DNA from 2 places in the Novilysobacter viscosus genome. Region 2 is predicted to be linked to the other one. Evidence: predicted binding sites of a transcription regulator. Region 2 holds the regulator's gene; the other holds the start of a gene.
The links. Region 2 encodes FliA, which starts transcription of late flagellar genes. Its sites were predicted from a motif close to TAAAGTTTNNCNNNCNNNGGCCGATAA; they were not measured.
Positions count from the first base shown of each region.

Region 1: the regulator FliA is predicted to act here: its motif matches at 1,714-1,740, upstream of ACJQWL_RS03130 (GGDEF domain-containing protein).

Region 1 covers NZ_JBJMAV010000001.1:671,292-674,704, reverse strand. The annotation lists gene ACJQWL_RS03130 (GGDEF domain-containing protein) at 1-1,664, opposite strand, end outside; gene ACJQWL_RS03125 (hybrid sensor histidine kinase/response regulator) at 2,159-3,413, opposite strand, start outside.
Region 2 covers NZ_JBJMAV010000002.1:350,784-354,196, reverse strand. The annotation lists gene ACJQWL_RS05330 (protein phosphatase CheZ) at 1-321, opposite strand, end outside; gene cheY (chemotaxis response regulator CheY) at 318-710, opposite strand; gene ACJQWL_RS05320 (RNA polymerase sigma factor FliA) at 801-1,547, opposite strand; gene ACJQWL_RS05315 (MinD/ParA family protein) at 1,544-2,386, opposite strand; gene flhF (flagellar biosynthesis GTPase FlhF) at 2,439-3,413, opposite strand, start outside.

The sequences.
Region 1 (3,413 bases), on a different contig from region 2:
CCCGCATCGAACGGCTGTGACTGGACCACCTTACGCAGCCGCTCGGCGAACGTCACCGCACCATCGGTCGTGTCCTCGGCGATCACCAGCAGGAACTCCTCGCCACCGAGGCGTACGGCGAGGTCGGAGCTACGACTGGCCTGGCGCAGCAGCACGCCGATGTCGGACAGCACGCGGTCGCCGACGTGATGGCCGTGGGTGTCGTTGATGCGCTTGAAATGGTCGATGTCCAGCGCGAGGAAGGCGAGGCCGCTGCCCCGCCGCACCGCCAGCGGCACCTGCACGCGCAGGTACTCGTCAAGAAACCGGCGGTTGTAGAGGCGGGTGAGTTCGTCGGTGATAACCAGCTGCTGCAACTCGCGGTTCTCCGCGCGCGCACGCTCGTGGCTGCGCTGATTTTCCAGCGCCATGGTCAACAGCTTCACCGACGCGAGCAGCGTGCGGTCCTGGGCAGCCGTGGGCTTGCGGCGACGCGGCGAGAGCGCGACGAGGAAGCCGAGCGATCCCGACTGCGTGAGTAGCGGATGCACGGCCAGAAGGCTGAGCCCCTTGTCCGCAACCCGCTCCTCGATCTGGCGTCCGTGCTCTGTGGCAAGGTGCCCCGGGATGTAAAACGCTTCGGGGCCCTCGAGTGTCTTGCCGAGTTGCGGGTCGACGGTTGAAACCGCCACTTGCTGGAGGCAGCCGCGATCGTCGAATACCTGCACCATCGCAGCATCAACGACGCCGTACGCGGTGAGGATGTCGCAGGCATGGCGCGCAAGCTGCGTCTCGCCATCGTCGGTTGTTGCAAGGGTGCTCGACAGCGCGGCGAGCGTCTTGATTTCGCGGTCCCGTTCGCGATGGCGTCGGTGGACCAGGTGGAAGGCCAGCAGCACCAGACTCACAAGTCCGACTGTCGCAGCGACCGCCCACAGCACCCAGCGCGGCATGCGTGCGACCGGCGGCGCGACCACCTGCATGTCCGCGCTATCCCCCAGGATCAGTTGGAAGCCACTGTCATAAGGCAACGACATTTTATGGATCGACAACACCCCGGTAGCCGCAACTTCCGCGCCCTGGGAAAGCCCTTGCCAGTCGATCTGCGAAGTCAGCGTATCGGGAACGAAAAGCGCGAATTGCGTGCCCTTGTCGTCACGGATATTCACCAGTCCGAACTCGGCGAGCGAGACTTCTTCGATGCGGCCGCGCACGTGCAACCGTTGCCCCATGTATCGCCATCCTGCAGCGTCCGCGAGCGGGAGGGTTCGGGCTTTGGGCAATGGGGCGTGGCCGACGATCCGGACATCCACGTCCCTCAGCTGGACTGCGCCGCGGTACTGCGCGACTTCCCCGACGGCTTCGAGGACGTCGCCCGGCTTCACCGCCAGCGAAAGGCCGCGGTGGAAGAGGCCGATGCCGCCGGTGCGGTCCTGGATGACCGTCTGGAAGCCCCGATCGCCCGTTGGGACGGTGGCGATGCCGCGCACGTGGGCCCGGGTTCCCAATCGGTCTGGCAGGTTGTCGCCATCGCTATCGACACGCACCGCCGCGATCGTCTCCAGCGCCGGGGCGGGGTGGGCGTGGGCGTCATCGCGTTGGCGTCCTGCTGTCCGCGCGTCCTGCGCGAGTCCGTGCAGAGGCAGGACGGCCAATAGAACGCAACACAGCGAGCGCAGGAGCATGGGTGGGCGGATTCCGAGACAGGGTGGCCGCAGATAGGGCCTGAAGGGAGTATCGGCGTGGGCGCCGAAAACTGACGTGGTTTGGTTCACGGATCGCAATTAACGCCCCTAGAAGGGGGGCGGATTCATTTCCGGTTGAGCTGGCCCTCTACGTTCCGCGCTACGAGGGGTGCTGTTCGCCGCGGCGTGGGTAACGCTGTTCATCGGGTTCATCGTGCTGCCGCTCAGGGGTAGCCCGCTGGGAGAAGGCTTCCGGATGCACGGGGTGGTGGTGGCGCCCCTGGTGCGGAGTGTCTGGGGGCTCGATATGTTGCTGGTCTACAGCGCCCTTCACCGGACACCGGCGCTTCTCCGGCGCCGGCCCAACTGCGACTCGAGGGTACGCGTGCGCGCGTGGTGAACAGCGTCACAGACGACTGAAGACGCGGGTAGCCAGGATTTCACAGCCAAGGGGGAGTGTCTCAGCCCGCTACCCTCGACCCCGTCATTCAGCCTCAGCGAGTGAACCGACCGGCTGCAACGTCCTCCAGCAGGCGCTCCAACTCACCGGCCGCTACCGGTTTGACCAGGTGACGATCAAACCCGGCTTCAGCAGTGCGCTCGCGGTCGGACTGCTGGCCCCACCCGCTCAGGGCAACGATGACCAAGGGGGCGCCGGGTTCGGCGCGAAGGCGGCGAGCGACCTCGAAGCCGTCCATGCCGGGCATGCCGAGATCGAGCAGGATGAGCCGGGGCCGGCGTTCGGCAGCCGCTGCCAGCGCACTGGCGCCGTCGTTGCATGTGCGCACGTTGTGGTTCGACAACCGCAGGAGGAGTGCCATGCTCCAGGCCGCATCCTGGTTATCGTCGACCACCAGCACGTCGATCGGGGCGATGGCGGTCGCTTCCCCCTCGGGGTCGGTCTGCGCGGCAGGCCTGTCCGACCGGGGCAGGGTCAGCAGGAACAACGAACCCTGGCCGCGGCCCGCACTGGAGACGGTGATGTCGCCACCATGCAGGCGCACAAGCTGGCGCGCGAGGGTCAGGCCAATGCCAAGGCCGCCGTGGGTGCTGGCATCGTCATGGTCGGCCTGGACGAACAGGTCGAATACCTTGTCGACCATCGACGCGTCGATGCCGATGCCGGTGTCGCGCACGCCCACCTCGACGGTGCGCGGGCCGGCCTGGGCCTCCAGCACCACGCTCCCGCCCGGCGGGGTGTAGCGGGCGGCGTTGGTGAGGAGGTTGCCGATGGCCTGGGTAATGCGCACCTCGTCGACGTCCAGCATGACCGGTGACGAAGGCAGGTGGGCGACAAAGTCGTGGTTCCGCGCCTTCAACGTCGGCAGGGCGACTTCGATGGCGCGCGACACCACGCGCTCGAGGTCGGTAAGTTCGGGTCTCAGCGTGACTTTGCCCCCGATGAAACGCGACACATCCAACAGATCGTCAACCAGGCGCACCAGGTGTTCGACCTGTCGCCCGATGATCTGCCGCGCATCCTCGTGCATCGACTCGCTTGCCTCGGGCATGTCGAGGATGCGCAGCGCGGTGCTGATCGGCGCCAGCGGATTGCGCAGTTCGTGGGCGAGCATCGCGAGGAACTCATCCTTGCGCTGGTGGGCGTCCCTGAGAGCGATTTCGGTTCGCTGGCGTTGCCAGGCCTGGCCCAGTTGTGCCGACACGATGGCGAGGGTTTCAACCAGGTCGGCATCGGGCTCGCGTATGTTCTGGCTGTAGAACTCGATCGCGCCGATCACTTCGCGGTCG
Region 2 (3,413 bases):
GCCGCACTCCTGGATCAGGTCCAGCGTGTGCATGCTGGCGTTCTCGGTCAGCGTGACCACGTGCTCCAGCCGCGAGCACGCATCGGGCAACGATGCTCCCGACCCGCCGGTGCCTTCGCCCAGTGCCGATTCCAGTTCGCGCGCGAGCCGGGTCAGGCCCTGCACGAACGGCTGCGTGCGCCACTCGATCAGCGCATCGACATGCTCGCGCCAGCCGTCGGCGTCGTCGTGCTCCATCGCCCACAGCGCCTGGTGCAGGCGCCGGGTGATGTCGTTCCGGTCGGTGGGGACGCCGGAGACGGCCGCGGCGTCCGCATTCACGCCGCGGTCTCCAGCCGCTCGAAGATCTTCTCGAGCTTGTCGCTGAGCGTGCCGGCGGTGAACGGCTTGATGACGTAGCCGCTGACGCCCGCCTGCGCGGCCTCGATGATCTGCTCGCGCTTGGCCTCGGCGGTCACCATCAGCACCGGGACTTTCGACAGGCCGGCATCGGAGCGGATCGCCTTGAGCAGGTCGATGCCGGGCATGCCGGGCATGTTCCAGTCGGTGATCACCAGGTCGAACGGGCCCTTGCGCAGCTCCACCAGTGCGGTGGTGCCGTCGTCGGCTTCGGTGGTGTTGAAGAATCCAAGGTCGTTGAGCAGGTTCTTGACGATGCGGCGCATGGTCGAGAAGTCGTCGACGATGAGGATGCGGATGTTCTTGTCCATACGGGGCTCGGGGGTGTTCCTGAAGGACCTATCGGCCGCGGGAGGGGTTTCTTGATCCCTGGACCTCCCTTTCCGGGAGGGGCGAAACGGTTACTCGTCGTTGTCGGCCTCGCCCTTCCACTCGCCCAGGCGGGCGCGCAGGCGCAACATGGCCTGGCCATGGATCTGGCAGACGCGCGACTCGCTGATCGACAGCACCGCGCCGATCTCGCGCAGGTTCAGCTCCTGCTCGTAGTACAGCGACAGCACCAGTTGCTCGCGCTCGGGCAGGTCGCCGATGGCGCCGCCCAGGGCGTGGCGGAAGGCGTCGTGCTCGAACTCGCGCGCCGGGGTGGCGCCGCTGCGCGAGGCCAGGCGCGGTTCGCCGTCGTGTTCCTCGGCATGCGAGTCCAGGCTGATCAGCTGCCCGCGTGCGGCGTCCTCGAGCATGCGGTGGTATTCGTCCAGCGACACGCCCAGCGCGCTGGCGACTTCCTGCGCGGTGGCGGCACGGCCGGTGGCCTGCTCGACCTCGCGGGTCGCCGAGACCACGTCGCGGTAGCGGCGGTGGACCGAGCGCGGCACCCAGTCGCCGCGGCGGATCTCGTCGATCATCGCGCCGCGGATGCGGATCGAGGCATAGGTCTCGAACGCCGCGCCCTGGTCGGCCTGGAAATTGCGGGCCGCGTCGATCAGGCCCAGCATCCCGGCCTGGATCAGGTCATCGACCTCGACGCTGGACGGCAGGCGCGCGGCCAGGTGGTGGGCGATGCGCCGGACCAGTTCGCCGTGGCGCTCGACGATGTCGTCGGCCCCGCCGTTCTGGTGGGCGCGGTAGGTGGCGGCGGCGGTGCTCATGCGGTGGCACTCCGTGGTTGCGGCGACACCAGCCGCTCGATGAAGAATTCGACGTGCCCGCGCGGGCCCTGCGGCGACTGCCACTGGCCGGCGCGACGCGCGATGTCGCGGAAGGCCACCGACGAGGGTGCCGACGGGAACGCCTCGACCACCGCTTCCTGGCGCTGGATGGAGCGGCGCAGCCATTCATCGCGCGGGATCGCGCCCAGGTAGCCCAGGGTCACGTCGAGGAACCGGGCGCTGACGCGCTCGAGCTTCTCGAACAGCTGCCTGCCCTCGGCCGGGTGCTGCACCTGGTTGGCCAGTACCTGCACGCGGTTCACCCCGCGCTCGCGGTTGAGCACCTTGATCAGCGCGTAGGCGTCGGTGACCGAGGCCGGCTCGTCGCAGACCACCACGATCACGTCCTGGGCGGCCTGGCAGAAGGTCAGCACGCCATCGGCGATGCCGGCGGCGTTGTCGACCACCATGGTGTCGATCGGCAGGTCCAGCTCGCTGAAGGCATGCACCAGCCCGACGTGCTGCTGCGGGGTGAGTTCGGTCATGTGCCGCTTGCCGCTGGCGGCGGGCACCACCCACAGCCCGCGCGGGCCTTCGATCACCGTGTCGCGCAGGTCACAGCGGCCGGCGAAGACGTCGGCCAGGGTGAAGCGCGGCGACAGCCCGAGCATCACGTCGACGTTGGCCAGCCCCAGGTCGGTGTCCAGCAGCAGCGTGCGCTGGCCGGCGTTGAGCAGGGCCATGGCCAGGTTGACCGAGACGCTGGTCTTGCCGACGCCGCCCTTGCCACTGGCGACGGCGATCACGCGGACGGGGGCGGTGGCGGTGGGCGGGGTCATGGGGATCACGTTGTGGGGGTGGGCGGCGGGACCGGCAGGCAGGGCGTTGGGGTCAGGCGGTTGCATGACGGTCCTCGGTGAGCAGGGGGTTGTTGGCGGCGCGCCGCAGGTGCTCCAGCTGCAGCACCAGGCGCGAGGCGTCGGCGGCATCCAGCGCGGTGGGGACGTGCTGGCCGTCGGTGGTGTAGGCCAGGTTCAAGCCGTTGCGCACCGCCACCGAGAGCACGCCGCCCAGGCGGCCGGTCTCGTCGAGCTTGGTCAGCACCACGGCTTCGGGCGCGGCCATGCGGTAGCGGCGGACCACCTCGTTGAGGTCGGCCGGGTGCGCGGTGGCCGGCAGGGCCAGCAGGCAGCGCACGTCGCGGGTGGCGCGCAGCCAGGTCATCTGGCCGAGCAGGGCGCGGTCGCGCGCGGCATAGCCGGCGGTATCGACCAGCACCAGCGGGTAGTCGCCCAGCTGGTCGAGGGTCTCGGCCAGGCCTTCGGGTCCGTCGGCCTCGCATACGGTGATGCCCATCCGCCGGCCGTGCGCCTGCAGTTGCTCGCGGGCGCCGGCACGTTCGGTGTCGGTGGTGACCAGGGCGACGTCACGCGCGCGGTGGCGCTGGGCGTAGCGGGCGGCCAGCTTGGCCAGGGTGGTGGTCTTGCCGGCGCCGGTCGGTCCGATCAGCGCGATCACCCCACCGTCGTCGATGGGTTCGGCGCGGGCCACGGTCAGCATCTGCGCCAGGTGCGCCAGCATCGGTGCGTGCACCTTGGCCGGGTCCAGCTGCGGGTCGATCCTGGCCGCGACCGCCTGCGCCAGGTGGTCCTCGCAGCCATAGCCGACCAGCGTGTCGTAGGCGGCGGCACGCGCCGGCGAGCCGCGCATGCGCTCCACCGCGAACTGGCCCATCTCGCGTTCGATCAGTTGGCGCATCGCCGAGAGCTCGTCGCGCATCGCGGTGACGGTCGGGTCCAGGTCGCGGCCGGCGACGATCTGCAGCAGCGGGGTGTCGTCGTTGCAGGTCGACGGCGTGGCCGGGCG